Regions from separate parts of the Streptomyces sp. Root1310 genome, predicted to be linked through region 1. Evidence: riboswitches for the same ligand, from Rfam matches in the RefSeq annotation. Region 1 holds a riboswitch; the other holds the start of a gene.

The links. A riboswitch is a leader RNA that binds a small molecule or an ion and turns the genes downstream of it on or off. The one in region 1 is predicted to bind cobalamin.
Region 2: linked by a shared signal. The riboswitch ahead of ASD48_RS14520 (energy-coupling factor ABC transporter permease) and the one ahead of ASD48_RS00305 (cobalamin biosynthesis protein) in region 1 are both predicted to bind cobalamin.

What each region holds. Positions count from the first base shown of each region.
Region 1 is NZ_LMEQ01000001.1:53,721-61,066, forward strand. Features, by position in the region: gene ASD48_RS00280 (hypothetical protein) at 1-1,114, opposite strand, end outside; gene ASD48_RS00285 (alpha/beta fold hydrolase) at 1,417-2,553, opposite strand; gene ASD48_RS00290 (class II aldolase/adducin family protein) at 2,617-3,348, opposite strand; gene ASD48_RS00295 (inorganic phosphate transporter) at 3,956-5,209, shown strand; gene ASD48_RS00300 (hypothetical protein) at 5,244-5,465, shown strand; cobalamin riboswitch at 5,626-5,768, shown strand; gene ASD48_RS00305 (cobalamin biosynthesis protein) at 5,868-6,866, shown strand; gene ASD48_RS00310 (cobyric acid synthase) at 6,863-7,346, shown strand, end outside.
Region 2 is NZ_LMEQ01000005.1:178,406-185,751, reverse strand. Features, by position in the region: partial or broken gene ASD48_RS14530 (helix-turn-helix domain-containing protein) at 1-398, opposite strand, end outside; gene ASD48_RS14525 (SpoIIE family protein phosphatase) at 626-2,758, opposite strand; cobalamin riboswitch at 2,971-3,155, shown strand; gene ASD48_RS14520 (energy-coupling factor ABC transporter permease) at 3,185-3,892, shown strand; gene ASD48_RS14515 (energy-coupling factor ABC transporter substrate-binding protein) at 3,889-4,410, shown strand; gene cbiQ (cobalt ECF transporter T component CbiQ) at 4,417-5,175, shown strand; gene ASD48_RS14505 (ATP-binding cassette domain-containing protein) at 5,175-6,053, shown strand; gene ASD48_RS14500 (ATP-binding cassette domain-containing protein) at 6,274-7,203, shown strand; gene ASD48_RS14495 (ABC transporter permease) at 7,203-7,346, shown strand, end outside.

The sequences.
Region 1 (7,346 bases):
GCAGGGCGGGTTCGTCGACCACCGCGCGGACATCGGGCTCGGCGGGGGCTCCGACGACGCGCAGCGCCTCGAAGGCGAGACCGCGCAGCAGGGCGTCGTCGCCGCGGGCGGCGAACAGCAGCTCGGCGACGGCGCTGCCGACGGTCCGGGCGGCGAGCCAGGCGCGGTACTCGGCGCGGGCGGCGTTGGGGCGCAGCTGGGCGCAGCCGCGGAGCATGGCCTCGGCCGACTGCTCGATGTTGCCGGCGGGGCTCTGCGCGGCGACGCAGATCTGCTCCAGCTTGACCCAGACCGCCCAGCTGCCCAGCGGGGTGAGCGTGGCCTGGCCGGCGCCGTAGGTGAGGGCGCCCACGGCGGCGAGGGCGTGCAGGGCCCAGTCGAGGAGGGGGACGAGTTCGGCGTCCTGGGCGGGCTCCGCCGGGTCGGCGTCGACGGAGAGGACCGGGGCGATCGGGGTCGCGGGTTCCGAGCCGGCGCCGTAGGGCACCTCGCAGCGCTCGGTGCGCAGTTCGGTGACCCGCTGGCGCAGCAGGTCGAGCAGCTGCTCCACGGGGACGGGCCCGGCGGAGAGCTGGAGGAAGGAGAGCACCTGGGGCATGGCCGAGACGACCTCGGCGACGGCGGCGGGCTCGTGGTCCCCGGGTTCGGGGGAGGCGAGCGACCAGGCGTCGAACAGGGCGACCCAGCCGCGCAGGACGGCGCTGTCGTCGCGGTTCCAGGCGCGCAGCCGCCAGCCGGGGCGGGCGCTGTCGCCGTGCACCTCGACGAGGCCGGCGAGCCGGGCGGTGTCCCAGTCGGCGCGGATCCGGTCCGTGGTCAGGCCCAGATCACCGGCGGCCCGTTCTGCGGTCGCGTCGGAGAGGGTGGCCTTGCCGTCGGTCGTGGCGGCGTCTCGGCCGGGGCCGAGGGCGTTGTCGGCCCAGCGGGCGACACGGGCCGCGGCGGCCAGTCCGGAGCGCGCCATTCTGGCCAGCTCCGCGGGGGCCGGGGTGCCCTCCGGCGGGCGGGGTGCGGGGCGGCGCGGGCGCCGCTCGTTCACAGCTGAGGGGGCGGCGGCCAGGGGTCGCGGGCGGACGAGTCGAAGCCTGGAGTCGCGCGGGATACGGGACGTCACGGGTGCAGTCTTCCGGTTGACGGTCCGAAAACCCAAACGGAATGTCACGGCCGGCTACGGGACTGGCCAAGGCACGGGGTTCCGTGACGGGCGGAGAGGCGCCTTCAGGCCAGTGGTACGGGCTTAAACGGAACCGGCGGCACCGGTCCGGCGGCCCTGCCCGGCCGCCTTGCCGGGGCAGCTTGACGGGCCACCATGACGGGCCGTGCCGGGCCATGGCGGGGTGCCTTGCCGGGGCGCACCCGAGCGGGCCGCGTCGGCGTCGGCTCAGGGGTGCGCCACTGTCGCGCACCCGTGGCGGGTCACATGAGCGGGGTCAGGAAGCGGCGCAGGGCCTCCTCGTAGGCCGCGGGGTCGGGGTTCCACATGGCGCCGTGCGGGGCGTGCGGGACGGTGTGCAGGGTGACCAGCTCGGGGCGGAGGTCGGCGAGACGGCGGGAGGCGCCCCAGGGGGCGACGGTGTCGTCGGGGCCGTGCAGGATCAGGGTCGGGACCCTCAGCCGGTCCGGATCGGCGGCCGCGCCGCCGTGGCCGCCGGGCCCGGCGTGCAGACCGGTGCGGCCCTCGGCGGCGCGGACGGCGAGCGGCAGCAGCGCGCCCGGGGTGTGCCGGGCGGCGGCCAGGGCGCGCACCGTCGTCCGCCAGTCCAGCACCGGGGAGTCCAGCACCAGCCCGGAGACGAGATCGCGCAGCCCCGAGTCGGCGGCGGCGCGCAGGGCCATGGTCGCGCCGGTGGACCAGCCGAACAGGACGACACGTTCGGCGCCGTACCGCACGGCGTACCGCATCGCCGCGTCCAGGTCGCGCCACTCGGTCTCGCCGAGGTGGTTCAGGCCGTCCGGGGAGCGGGGTGCGCCGAGGTCGCCGCGATGGGCGAGGGCGAGGACGGGGAAGCGGCGGCGGTGCAGGAAGCCCATGAGGTTCAGGGCGTGTTCCCGGGTGGTGCCCAGGCCGTGCACGGCGATCACCCAGGTGCGGCGCGCGCCGGGCACGAACCAGGCGGGCAGGTTGCCCAGCTCGCCGGGGATGTCGATGTCGGCATGGTCGAGGCCGAGGGCGCTGGAGGGGTCGCCGACATACAGGTTGGGGGTGAGCCAGACCGCGTCGCCGGCGCTCAGGGTGCCGTGGGTGACCCGCTCCAGGCGGCGCACGACGGTGTCGGCGGAGCGCGGGGCGGTGGGCAGGACGGGGCCCACGACCGCGTGGGAGCCGTTGCCGGAGAGGCCGTAGGTGCCGGGGCGCAGTGCGGCCAGGTCACGGGTGAGGGTGATCTGGCCGGCGGCCGTGCCGTGCACGGTGAGCCGGGGTTCGGTGGGCAGGGGCCGGCCGGGCGGCGCCTTCAGCGCGGCGTCGCTGGCCAGCCGGCCGGCGGCGACACTGACGGCGGCGGCGGCCAGGGCTGTGGTGACGGCGGCGGCCGTCGCTTTGACAGTGCGCACCCGTCCAGTGTCCTGGCCCGCCTCCCTCCCGGCCAGTGGTGGAGCCGGCCGGGGGACGGCCGCTCACTCCGGCTGCCCGTACCCGCGCAGTCGCTCGCCCGCCTCCGCGACCTGTTCCTCCGTCAGGAGCGTGGGGTTCAGGCCGGGCACGGACGAGGCCGTCAGCCACAGGCGGCACATCCACTCCAGTTGGGCCGTACGGTCGTAGGCCTGGTCGAGGGTGGTGCCGTGGGTGAGGGTGCCGTGGTTCTGCAGGAGGCAACCGCTGCGGCCGACGAGGGCCCGGAGCATGTTCTCGGCCAACTCCTCGGTGCCGTAGGCCGCGTAGGGGGCGACCCGGACGGATCCGCCGAGCGCGCCCGCCATGTAGTGGACGCGGGGAAGCTCGGTGACGAGGGTCGAGACGGCGGTCGCGTGCACGGCGTGGGTGTGGACGACCGCCCCGGCGTCCGTGGTGCGGTAGACGGCGAGGTGCATGGGCAGCTCGCTCGTGGGGCGCAGGGTGCCGAGCACCTGCCGGCCGGTCAGGTCGACGCCCGTGACGTCGTCCGGGGTGAGCCGCTCGTAGGGCACGCCCGACGGGGTGACCAGCACGGTGTCGCCGACGCGTACGGAGACGTTGCCGGAGGTGCCGACGACCAGCCCGTCGGTCACCGTGCGGCGGGCCGCCGTCACGAGCGCCTCCCAGGCCCGCGCCTCCTCGAGGACCGCATGCCTCCCCCGCCGCTCCGCCACGTTCCGTACGCCGTCCCGGTGACCCCGGGCGTCCGCCTGCTCGCGTCGCTGCTCAGCCATGCCGTGATCCTGCCAGGCGGCACCGGGGGCCGCCGCCGCCGGGCCGTTCGGCGGCGCGTACCCGTAGCCCTGCCGACGTGGGCTCGGGCGAGGGGCGGGCCGCAGGAGCCGGCCGCGCGTTTCGTACACAATGGCGGCGGCCGGCGCGCCCACGGCCGGGCCCCGCCGCCCGCGCTCGGCCGTCGGTGCCGTCCCCGCGACAGGACTGCCTGTGCCGTCCCTGTGACAGAGGGCCGATGCCACCGCCCGACCGGGGCCCGACCGGGGCCCGGACGATCTCGCGGATCACGCCCTGTGGGTCGCCCGTCACGGGCTGTCGGGCGCCGGGACACCGCCGGTCGGACGGCCGACGGGGGCCGTCTGACGGTACGCCGACAGCGGTTGCCCGCAGGGTGACCGGAATCTCTTTCAGGGCTCCGGGACCCGGCCGCGCAGGCTCGCCAAGGACGGGTGACCGTACGGCGCTTGACCCCGGCGACGGCGCCGCGGCGGGAGACCGCCGCACCCCCCTTGCACAGACACCCGAATGCCCTTCTCAGTTCATCTTCCGTTCACCCAGATTGCTTACGGTCAACGCGCCAATGACTTCGAACGATTGCCTGGGTAAATGGAAAACTTCTCGCTGATCCTCGCGATTGTGGTCGTCACCGCACTCGCGTTCGATTTCACGAACGGTTTCCACGACACCGCCAACGCGATGGCCACCACCATCTCGACCGGTGCACTCAAGCCCAAGGTTGCGGTGGCCATGTCCGCCGCGCTCAACCTTGTGGGAGCTTTCCTCTCGGTGGAGGTCGCCAACACGATCTCCAAGGGTCTCGTCGACGAGACCGGCATCCGTCCCGAGGTCATCTTCGCCGCCCTGGTCGGCGCGATCCTCTGGAACCTCCTGACCTGGCTGGTGGGCCTGCCCTCCAGTTCCTCGCACGCCCTGATGGGCGGTCTGATCGGCGCCACCATCGCCTCGGCCGGTATGGGCGCGGTGCACGGTGACGCGCTGGTCACCAAGGTGCTGATCCCGGCGATCGCGGCACCGATCGTCGCGGGCGTCGCGGCGATGCTCGCGACCCGGCTCTCCTACACCCTCGGCAAGAAGGCCGACGGCAAGGCGGCCGCCAAGGGCTACCGCGCGGGCCAGATCGCCTCGGCCGGCCTGGTCTCCCTCGCCCACGGCACCAACGACGCGCAGAAGACGATGGGCATCATCACCCTGGCCCTGGTGGCCGGCGGTGCCGTGGCCCCCGACTCCGACCCGCCCACCTGGGTCATCCTCTCCGCCGGCCTGGCGATCGCGCTCGGCACCTACCTCGGCGGCTGGCGCATCATCCGCACCATGGGCAAGGGCCTGACCGACCTCCAGCCGCAGCAGGGCTTCGCCGCCCAGACCAGCGCGGCCACGGTCATCCTGGCCTCCTCGCACCTCGGCTTCTCCCTCTCCACCACCCACTCGGTCTCCGGTGCGGTGATGGGCGCGGGGCTGGGCCGCAAGGGCGGTGTGGTCCGCTGGTCGACCGCGACCCGGATGTTCGTCGCGTGGGGCCTGACGCTCCCGGCCGCGGCCCTGGTGGGCGCGCTCGCCGAGTCCGTCACCGGCCTGGGCGACTGGGGCACGGCCCTCGTCGCGGTCTTCCTGATCGCCTCCAGCGCGGCCATCTGGAAGATCTCCCGGCGCGAGGTCGTCGACGCCTCGAACGTCAACGAGCCCGACGAGCCGGCAGGCGTCGTCACGACGGCGATCGCCGCCGTCACCCCGCCGCCCGCGGGCACCCTGGCCGAGGACCTCACGGACCTGACGGCCACGATCCCCGGCCCGGCGGCAGAGCCCGCGACCCCCGCCGCTCCCCCGGCCGCGGCCGTCTGAGCCCGCGCACCCGGCACGAAGGAAGAGAAGCAGCATGAAGATCGACTGGGCAGCCCTGGGCTCTGTCTTCGGCGTCAGCCTCGTGGTCACCGTGGGCCTCGTCGCCCTGTTCACCCTCGGCATCATGGGCCTGTCGCGACAGGAACGCGCGTCGGCGCAGGGCGGCTCGGCCACCCTCGCGGTGACCGGCGCGTACGCGTGCTTCGCGGCCTGCGCGGCGGCGGTGGCGTACGGGATCTCACTGATCGTCGCCTGACACCCCGTCCGCACACGCGGCACCCGGACACGCGGCACCCGAACACCCCTGAGGTGCGGGACGGATCACCGTCCCGCACCTCTTGTCGTTCGCGGCCCCGCCCACCGGCCCTGTGTGGGGTTCTGCACACTCGAGCCTCGCAGGTCAAAGGCAAGTTGACGGCTCTTGCGGGCCGTGGTGGACTGCCCGAGCCATGTACGGCAGCAGAAGAGGAAGCCGGTGTGAATCCGGCGCGGTCCCGCCACTGTGACCGGGGTAGGAACCCCCGGGAGCCAGGAACTCTCGCCGCCGGTCTCGTCGAACCAGGGCGTGGACACCCTGAGTGAGGACATATCGCCATGCTCGCTCGGCCGTTGAGGTACAGCACCAGGTCGCTGCCCGACCCCACGGCCGGCTGAGCCGATGCGTGCCGATCGCCTCTACGCGTACGGCGCCGCCACCGGCCTCCTGGGCGACCTGCTGCTCGGCGATCCCCGCCGAGGGCATCCCGTCGCCGCGTTCGGGCGGGCCGCCGGTGCCGTCGAGCGGCTGCTGTGGCGGGACCACCGGGGGCGCGGTGCCCTGCACGCCGTCGTGTGCGCCGGTGGGGCCGTGGCGCTGGGAGCCGCCGCCGAACGGGCCGTACGCCGCTCCCCCGCCGCCACCGTCGCTCTCGTCTCCGCCGCCACCTGGGCGGTGGTCGGGGGCAGTTCGCTGGTCCGGGAGGCCCGGGCCATCGGCCGGGCGCTCGAAGCGGGGAACGTCGAGGCCGCCCGGGAGCGGCTGCCGCATCTGTGCGGGCGGGATCCGCAGGCGCTGGACGCCGACGGGATCGCCCGCGCGGTCGTGGAGTCCGTCGCCGAGAACACCTCCGACGCCGTCGTGGGGGCCCTGGTGTGGGGGGCCGTGGGCGGGGTGCCGGGCCTGGTCGGGTTCCGGGCCGTCAACACCCTGGACGCCATGGTCGGTCACCGGTCGCCGCGGTATCTGCGCTACGGCTGGGCCGCCGCCCGTCTCGACGACGTCGCCGGATGGCCGGGAGCCCGGCTGACCGCCGTGCTCGCCGCCCTCGCGGGGGACGATCCGCGGGGCGCCGTGCGGGCCTGGCGGGCCGACGCCCACCGGCATCCGAGCCCCAACGCCGGGCCGGTGGAGGCGTCGTTCGCCGGCGCCCTCGGGGTGCGGCTGGGCGGGACCCTGTCGTACGCCGGGCGGGTCGAGCACCGGCCCGTGCTGAACGGCGCGGCCGGGCGGCCCGTCGTCGCCCCGGACATCGAACGGGCCGCGCGGCTCTCCCGCCGTGTCGGTCTGCTCGCGCTCGGCGTCACCGTCGCCGCGCGCGTCGCCGCCACGAGCATCGTCGCGGGGACGCGGAGAAACCAGAGCAGCCAGAGCAACCAGCCGAAGGGGCGTACGACATGAGCGGGGGTCTCCTCGTCGCCGGCACCACCTCCGACGCCGGCAAGAGCGTCGTCACGGCAGGGATCTGCCGGTGGCTGGTGCGGCAGGGGGTGAAGGTCGCGCCGTTCAAGGCGCAGAACATGTCCCTCAACTCGTTCGTGACGACGGAGGGCGCCGAGATCGGGCGGGCCCAGGCCATGCAGGCCCAGGCCTGCCGGGTGGAGCCGACCGCGCTGATGAACCCGGTGCTGCTCAAGCCGGGCGGGGAGCAGAGCAGTCAGGTCGTGCTCCTCGGCAAGCCGGTGGGCGAGATGAGCGCCCGGGGATACCACGGGGGGCGGCAGCAGAAACTCCTCGGAACCGTTCTCGACTGCCTCGCCGAGTTGCGGGGCACGTATGACGCGGTGATCTGTGAGGGGGCGGGCAGTCCGGCCGAGATCAATCTGCGGCGGACCGACATCGTGAACATGGGGATCGCGCGAGGCGCGCGGCTGCCCGTGC
Region 2 (7,346 bases), on a different contig from region 1:
GACAGCCGTAACCCGAACCGTTCCGCGCGCGCGGCGAGCCGGCAGGCGGGCCCGCGCCCGTGGAGCAGGTCGTCGATGAACTCGCGGCGGGCCGCCTCCTCCTTGCGGACCACCAGCCGCTGCGCGCGCTCGTAGCCGTCGGCGAAGGCGTCCACGGCTTCTTCGACGACCGCGAGGACGCTGTCGGGATCGGCGCCTCGCGGACGGACCTCACGGCCGGCCGCGAGGTGCGCGCGGACGAGACCCCGCCAGCCACGGCCCGCCTCGGCCGCCTGCGCGCCGAGGGCCCGCCGGGACTCGATCTCGTCGCGGGTCAGCCGACGGCCCGTGGGCGCGGCGTCCGCCAGGATCCGGTCGAATCCGTCGAGAAACGGCTCGGGCGAGTGCGGGCCGGTCATGGTCTCCCCGTTCGGTGCGAGCGCTGTCGGACATCGGACACATGTTCCCACCGGGCGGTACGGCGGTGGGGCGCCGCGGAGGGCGTCCGGTGCGGCCTGCGACGAGGCGACGCGAGAGGCGGCGGCAGAGGGGGACGGCGGGACAGGGGGCGGCGGGACAGGGGGCGGCGGGACAGAGGGCAAGGGTCCCGGCGCGCACCACGCGGTGAAATTAGTTGAATTGCATATCAGGTGGGATGAATGAGGAGGAGGGCGATGTCGTCGCTGCGCGGGGTCGAGCGGCGGGCGTGCCGGACGAGGGCGTCGGCGAGTGCGTCCATGGAGCCCGGCCCGGCACGGCCGAGTTCGCGGGCGAGGGCGTCCACGGCATCGTCGATGTCGATGCCCGGGGCTTCGACCATGCCGTCGGTGTACAGGGCCAGGACCGAACCGGGAGGCAGCGGTATCTCGGTCGACGTGTACGAGGCGTCCGGCTCGATGCCCAGCAGGAGCCCGGGCGGCATCCGGAGGACCTCGGTGCGGCCGTCGGGGTGGCGCAGCAACGGCGGCGGGTGGCCGGCGGCGGCCAGGCACGCGAGGTGCGCGGCCAGGTCGAGATGCACGTAGAGGCAGCTGGTGAACAGGCCGGGGTCGAGGTCGGTGAGCAGACGGTTGGTGCGGGCGAGGACCTCGTCGGGGGGCGCGCCGGCGTTGGCGTGGACGGCGGTGCGGACCTGCCCCATGAGCGCCGCCGCGTTGACGTTGTGCCCCTGGACGTCACCGATGGTGGCGGCGGCCGTGGTGCCGTCGAGGCGGATGAGGTCGTAGAAGTCACCGCCGATGTCCATGCCGCGGGTGGCGGGGAGGTAGCGGGCGGCCACCTCCAGGCCCGGGACCCGGGGCAGGGTGTGGGGCAGCAGAACGGCCTGGAGGTCGTGGACGAGCCGGTGCTGGGTGTCGTAGAGACGGGCCCGGTCCAGCGCCTGCGCGATCAGCCCGGCGGTGGAGGTGAGGACGGCCCGCTCCTCCGGAAGGAAGGGGCGGGGCCGGTCGTAGGCGAGCACCAGGGAGCCGACGGGGCGTCCGGAGGTGATCAGGGGCAGGAAGGCCCAGGCGGCCATGCCGTCCTGGAGGACCGCGGGGGGATAGGCGCGTCGGAGATCGGCGAAGGTGGCGAAGAAGCCCGGAACGCCGGTGGTCAGGGTGTGCACGGCGGGAGTGTCGGAGGTGAGCGGAACGGCGTCGAAACGCCGCATGAGTTCGGCGGGGTAGCCGCGGTAGCCGATGATCCGCAGCCGGCCGTCGTCCGCGGTCATCAGGGCCAGGGCCCTGGCGCCGAAGGCGGACGGAAGCTGTTCGGCGACCTGGTCGACCACGTCCCGGACCCCGACGGCCTCGGTGAGCGTGGCGGCCAGGTGCATCAGGTGGTAGAGGGTGGCGGCCCGGCCAGGCGTGGCGGCGGCCGTCGGATGCGGCCGCGGTGGGCCGGTGAGCGGGGCATGGGCGTGCGCCGAGTGGGTGGGGGCGATGTACACGCTGATGCCGGAGGCGTCCGGGTGCAGCCGGAAGGTCAGCCACTGGTCCGGCGGCCGCAGGGTGGTGAAGGAGGTCGGTTCGCGGCTGATCATGGCCGCCCGGTAGCTGTCCTCGGCGATCGGGTCGTCGAGCCAGGGCAGCGCCTCCCAGGGCTTGGTGCCGAGCAGGTCGGGCACGGCGGAGCCGAGCAGCCGGGCGGCCGTGGTGGTCGCGAAGGTGATGCGGCCGTCCACGTCCAGCGAGCAGCACCCGCCGGGGAACCGCTCGGCGAATTCGACGGCGGACTGCGCCTGCGCGGCTTCGGCCGGCCGGGCCCGGAGCGGCGGCAGCACCCGTGGCACCCCGCCGGCCCGTACGGGGTGTCCGTCGGCGGCCGCCCGTCCCAGGAACCGGGCCAGACGGACGCAGAGGCCGGTCACGGCCTCGCGTTCGCGCACGCTCAGCTGCGGGGGGTGCGAGGCGGGCCAGTGGAGCACCAACCCGCCCCAGACCTCCTCGCCAGTGGTGATCGGGGCGGCGGCCAGCGAGAAGCGGTACGGCACGACGAGCGACAGACGCGGATAGCGGCGGGCCATCTCCTCCGCGCCGCCGACCCACACCAGGCGTCGCTCCCGCACGGCGTCGGACACCGGCGACGCGGCCGTCAGCGCCACTCGCGCCCAGGGCAGGGAGATCTCCCAGGGGAGACCGCCCAGTACCGCGAGCCGCAGCACCGGCTCGTCGGCCGCCGGCAGATACACGGCGGTCACGGACGCGACGGTCTCCTTCATGCCCTCGGCCAGGACCTTGTCCAGGGACTCCGGACCCCAGCCCCCACCCGACCCGGCAGCGGCAGCATCCGGCACACTCTCACCTTCCCCGCAGCGCAGGGGGCGCTCGCCGAACGACGGGCATGCCCCCGGGCACCGAGGGCCGTCACCCCTACGGCGGACCCTACGCCGACCGTGCGGACCCGGCATTTCGTCGAGCCCGCGGACGGCGGCCGTGCGCCGGGGTGAGCCGTCGTCCGCCGTCCTCGCGCCCCGCATCGCCGCTTGTCAGCGCGTCTGTGTGGGCACTACTGTCACCACGCCTTGGTGAACGGGAAATCCGGTGTGATGCCGGTGCGGCCCTCGCCACTGTGATCGGGAAGTCCGGCTCCGGCCCTCGCGGGCAGCCACTGGGTCCTCGGGACCCGGGAAGGCGGAGCACGGGCGGTGGTACCCGTGAGCCAGGAGACCGGCCAAGGCACGTCAACCATCCACGAGGTGCTGGAGAGGGTCTGCTCAGCCATGCACATAGCCGAGGGTTTTCTGCCTCCGGCGCATGCGATCGCCTGGGGCGTCGCATCCGCGCCATTCGTCGTCCACGGAGTACGGTCACTCACCCGTGAGGTCAGGGAGCACCCCGAGAGCACCCTGCTCCTCGGCGCCTCCGGGGCCTTCACGTTCGTCCTGTCCGCGCTGAAACTTCCTTCGGTGACCGGGAGTTGCTCACACCCCACCGGCACGGGGCTCGGCGCCATCCTGTTCCGGCCGCCGATCATGGCGGTGCTGGGCACCATCACCCTGCTCTTCCAGGCGCTGTTGCTCGCCCACGGCGGCCTGACGACGCTCGGCGCCAACGTCTTCTCGATGGCCGTCGTCGGCCCCTGGGCCGGATACGCGGTCTACCGGCTGCTGCGGCGGTTCTCCGTGCCGCTGATGGTCACGGTGTTCTTCGGCGCGTTCGTGGCCGACCTGTCCACCTACTGCGTCACCAGCGTGCAGCTGGCGCTCGCCTTCCCGGACCCGGGCAGCGGATTCCTGGGCGCGCTCGGCAAGTTCGGCTCCATCTTCGCCGTGACCCAGCTCCCGCTCGCGGTCAGCGAGGGGCTCCTCACGGTGTTCGTGATGCGGCTGCTGACCCAGTCCAGCAAGGGTGAACTGACCAGGCTGGGCGTGCTCGTGACCGGCGGCCGGACCAACTCCGGTGCCGAGACCGAGGCGGTGGCCCGGTGAGCCGTAACGCGAAGATCAACGCCCTGCTGCTGTTCGTGGTGGCCGCGCTGGCCGTCCTGCCGCTGGCCCTCGGGCTCGGCGACCACAAGGAGGAGCCGTTCACGGGCGCCGACGCGGAGGCGGAGACGGCGATCACCGAGATCCGGCCGGACTACGAACCCTGGTTCTCGCCCCTGTACGAGCCGCCGTCCGGCGACATCGAGTCGGCGCTGTTCGCCCTCCAGGCGGCCCTCGGCGCGGGGGTCCTCGCCTACTACTTCGGTCTGCACCGGGGACGGCGGCAGGGCGAACTCCGGGCCCTGGCACAGCGGGACACCACACCATCGACGACCTCGACGGCGACGACCCCGACAACGCCGCATACTTCGACGACGGCGACGACGACGCCTTCCACCACGGCGACGCCTTCGACGACGACCTCGACGACGACGAGGACCGCGGCGCAGGGCACCGCGAACTCCGCGAGCTCCCACCGCTCCGAGAGCGCCTCCGAGTCGTCCACTCCCGAACGGACCTGAGCCCGCGTGCTGCCGATCGACGCGGCGGCGCACAGCTCTCGCTGGCGCCGTCGCCATCCCGTGGACAAGGCCGTGCTGGGACTCGGCCTCACCGTGCTCGCCATCTCCCTGCCGCCCTGGCCCGGCGCGGCCCTGGTCCTGGTGACGGCACTCGTCGTCCTGCTGGGGCCCGCGGGGGTGCCGGGCCGGCGGCTGTGGCGCGCCTACCGGGTACCGCTGGGCTTCTGTGCGACCGGTGCCCTCACCCTGCTGGTGCAGGTCGGCGGCCCGGACCGGTTCGTGGCCCTGGCCGACGGCGGTCCGGTGCGCGCCGGGGAGCTGCTGCTGCGCACCTCGGCGGCCTCCCTCGGTGTCCTCCTCCTCGCGTTCACCACCCCGATGTCCGACCTGCTGCCCCGCCTGGTCAGGGCCGGGGTGCCCGCGCCCGTCGTGGACGTCGCGCTGGTGACGTACCGCATGAGCTTCCTGCTGCTCGACTCCGTGCGCCGGATCCGGGAAGCGCAGGCGGCCCGGCTCGGGCACACCACCCGGGCCGCGGAGTGGCGTTCGCTGGCCGGGCTCGGCGCCACCGCGTTCGTCCGCGCCTTCGACCGGGCGGCGCGCCTGCAGGACGGGCTGGCCGGGCGCGGCTACGACGGCACCCTGCGCGTCCTGGTGCCGCAGGCCCGGATCTCCGTCCGCTTCACGGCGGCCAGCGCAGCCCTCCTCGCGGCCCTGGTCGCCCTCACCTTCGTACTGCGATCCGTACTGGAAAGGCCGCTGTGATGAGCGAGCCCGCACTGGTCGCCCTGCGGGGCGCCTCCTTCGCCTACGAGGACGGCCCGGCCGTGCTCAGCGGCCTGGACTTCGAGGTCCACGCGGGGCGCGCGCTCGCCCTGCTGGGCCGCAACGGCAGCGGCAAGACCACGCTGATGCGGCTGCTGAGCGGTGGACTGCGTCCGGGCGAGGGCGAGTTGAGAGTCGAGGGGCGCCCGGTGACGTACGACCGCAAGGGGCTGACCCGGCTGCGTACGACCGTGCAGCTGGTGGTCCAGGATCCGGACGACCAGCTGTTCGCCGCGTCCGTCGCCCAGGACGTGTCGTTCGGACCGCTGAATCTCGGCCTGTCCGACACCGAGGTGAGGGCCCGGATCGAGGAGGCGCTGGCGGCCCTGGACATCACCGCCCTGGCCGACCGGCCCACCCATCTGCTCTCCTACGGCCAGCGCAAGCGCACAGCGATCGCCGGCGCCGTCGCGATGCGGCCCCGGGTGCTGATCCTCGACGAACCGACCGCGGGGCTCGACCCCGACGGCCAGGAACGGCTGCTGGCGACCCTCGGCCGCCTGCGCGAGTCGGGCACGACCGTGGTCATGGCCACCCACGACGTCGACCTGGCGCTGCGCTGGGCGGACGACGCGACCCTGCTCACCCCGTCCGGCGCGCGCACCGGACCGGCCGCCACCACCCTCGCCCGCACGGACCTCCTCCGGCAGGCGGGCCTGCGGCTGCCCTGGGGGGTCGCCGCAGGCCAACTCCTCCGTTCCCAAGGCCTGTTGACAGCTTCCTCGACCGGCCCCCGCACCGCGGAGGAACTGGCCACGCTGGCCGCGACGTCCGTCCCCGCGAACCCCGCGAACCCCGTGACCCCCACCGAAGGCTGACGCCCCGCGACGCATGTCCGCCGTCGGCCGACGCGCGGGAGAGCCGGACGGGCGATGATCGCCACATGGAGCGAATCATCGATCAGTGGTACCCCGGTACCAGTGGCCGCTCGAAGATTCCCCCGGGGGCCCATGGACCGGGTCTGCCGTGCTCCTAGTTTCGAAGGCAGCACCGCGGTCGTGGCCGCGGCCTGGTTCGAGGCAGGAAAGGCCCACTCCCATGATCGAAGCGCGCGAGCTGACGAAGCGGTACGGGGACAAGACGGTGGTCGACCACCTGAGCTTCACGGTGAAGCCGGGTGAGGTGACCGGATTCCTCGGCCCCAACGGCGCGGGCAAGTCCACCACCATGCGCATGATCATCGGGCTGGACTCCCCCACCAGGGGCTCGGTCACCGTCAACGGCCGCTCCTATGCCGAGCACGCCGCGCCCCTGCACGAGATCGGCTCCCTGCTGGAGGCCAGGTCCGTCCACCCGGGGCGCAGCGCGGTCAACCATCTGACGGCGCTCGCGCACACCCACGGCATCCCGCGCCGCCGGGTGGACGAGGTCATCGAGCTGGCCGGGCTGACCAGCGTGGCCGACAAGCGGGTGGGCGCCTTCTCGCTCGGCATGGGCCAGCGGCTCGGTATCGCCTCCGCGCTCCTGGGCGATCCGGCGATCGTGATGCTCGACGAACCGGTCAACGGCCTCGACCCCGAGGGCGTGCTGTGGGTGCGCAACCTGCTGCGCGGACTCGCCGACGAGGGCCGGGCCGTGATGCTCTCCTCGCACCTGATGAGCGAGACCGCCCTGATCGCCGACCATCTGGTGATCATCGGCCGGGGCAGGCTGCTCGCGGACACCACGGTCGACGACTTCACCCGGGAGGCCGGGGGCGGCGGTGTGAAGGTGGCCGCGGCCGAGGCCGTGCGGCTGCGCTCGCTGCTGGCCGGCCCGGACGTCACGATCAGCTCCTCCTCCGCCGAGGAGCTGCTGGTCAGCGGTCGCGACGCCCGAGAGATCGGGGCGATCGCCGCGCAGCACGGGGTGGCGTTGTACGAGCTCACCCCGCGCGCCGTCTCCCTGGAGGCGGCGTTCATGGACCTCACCCGCGATGTCGTCGAGTACCAGAGCGGTCCGGCCGACACCGAACGAAAGGCCGCCTGATGCCCGCCCTCGCATCGCGCCGCAACCGGCGTCCCGACCTCTCCGCGGCGCCTGACCCCACGGCGCCCGCCACGCCCTCGCCGTACAAGGTGACCGGCGCGCGGGTGCTGCGCTCGGAGTGGGCCAAGTTCTGGTCGTTGCGC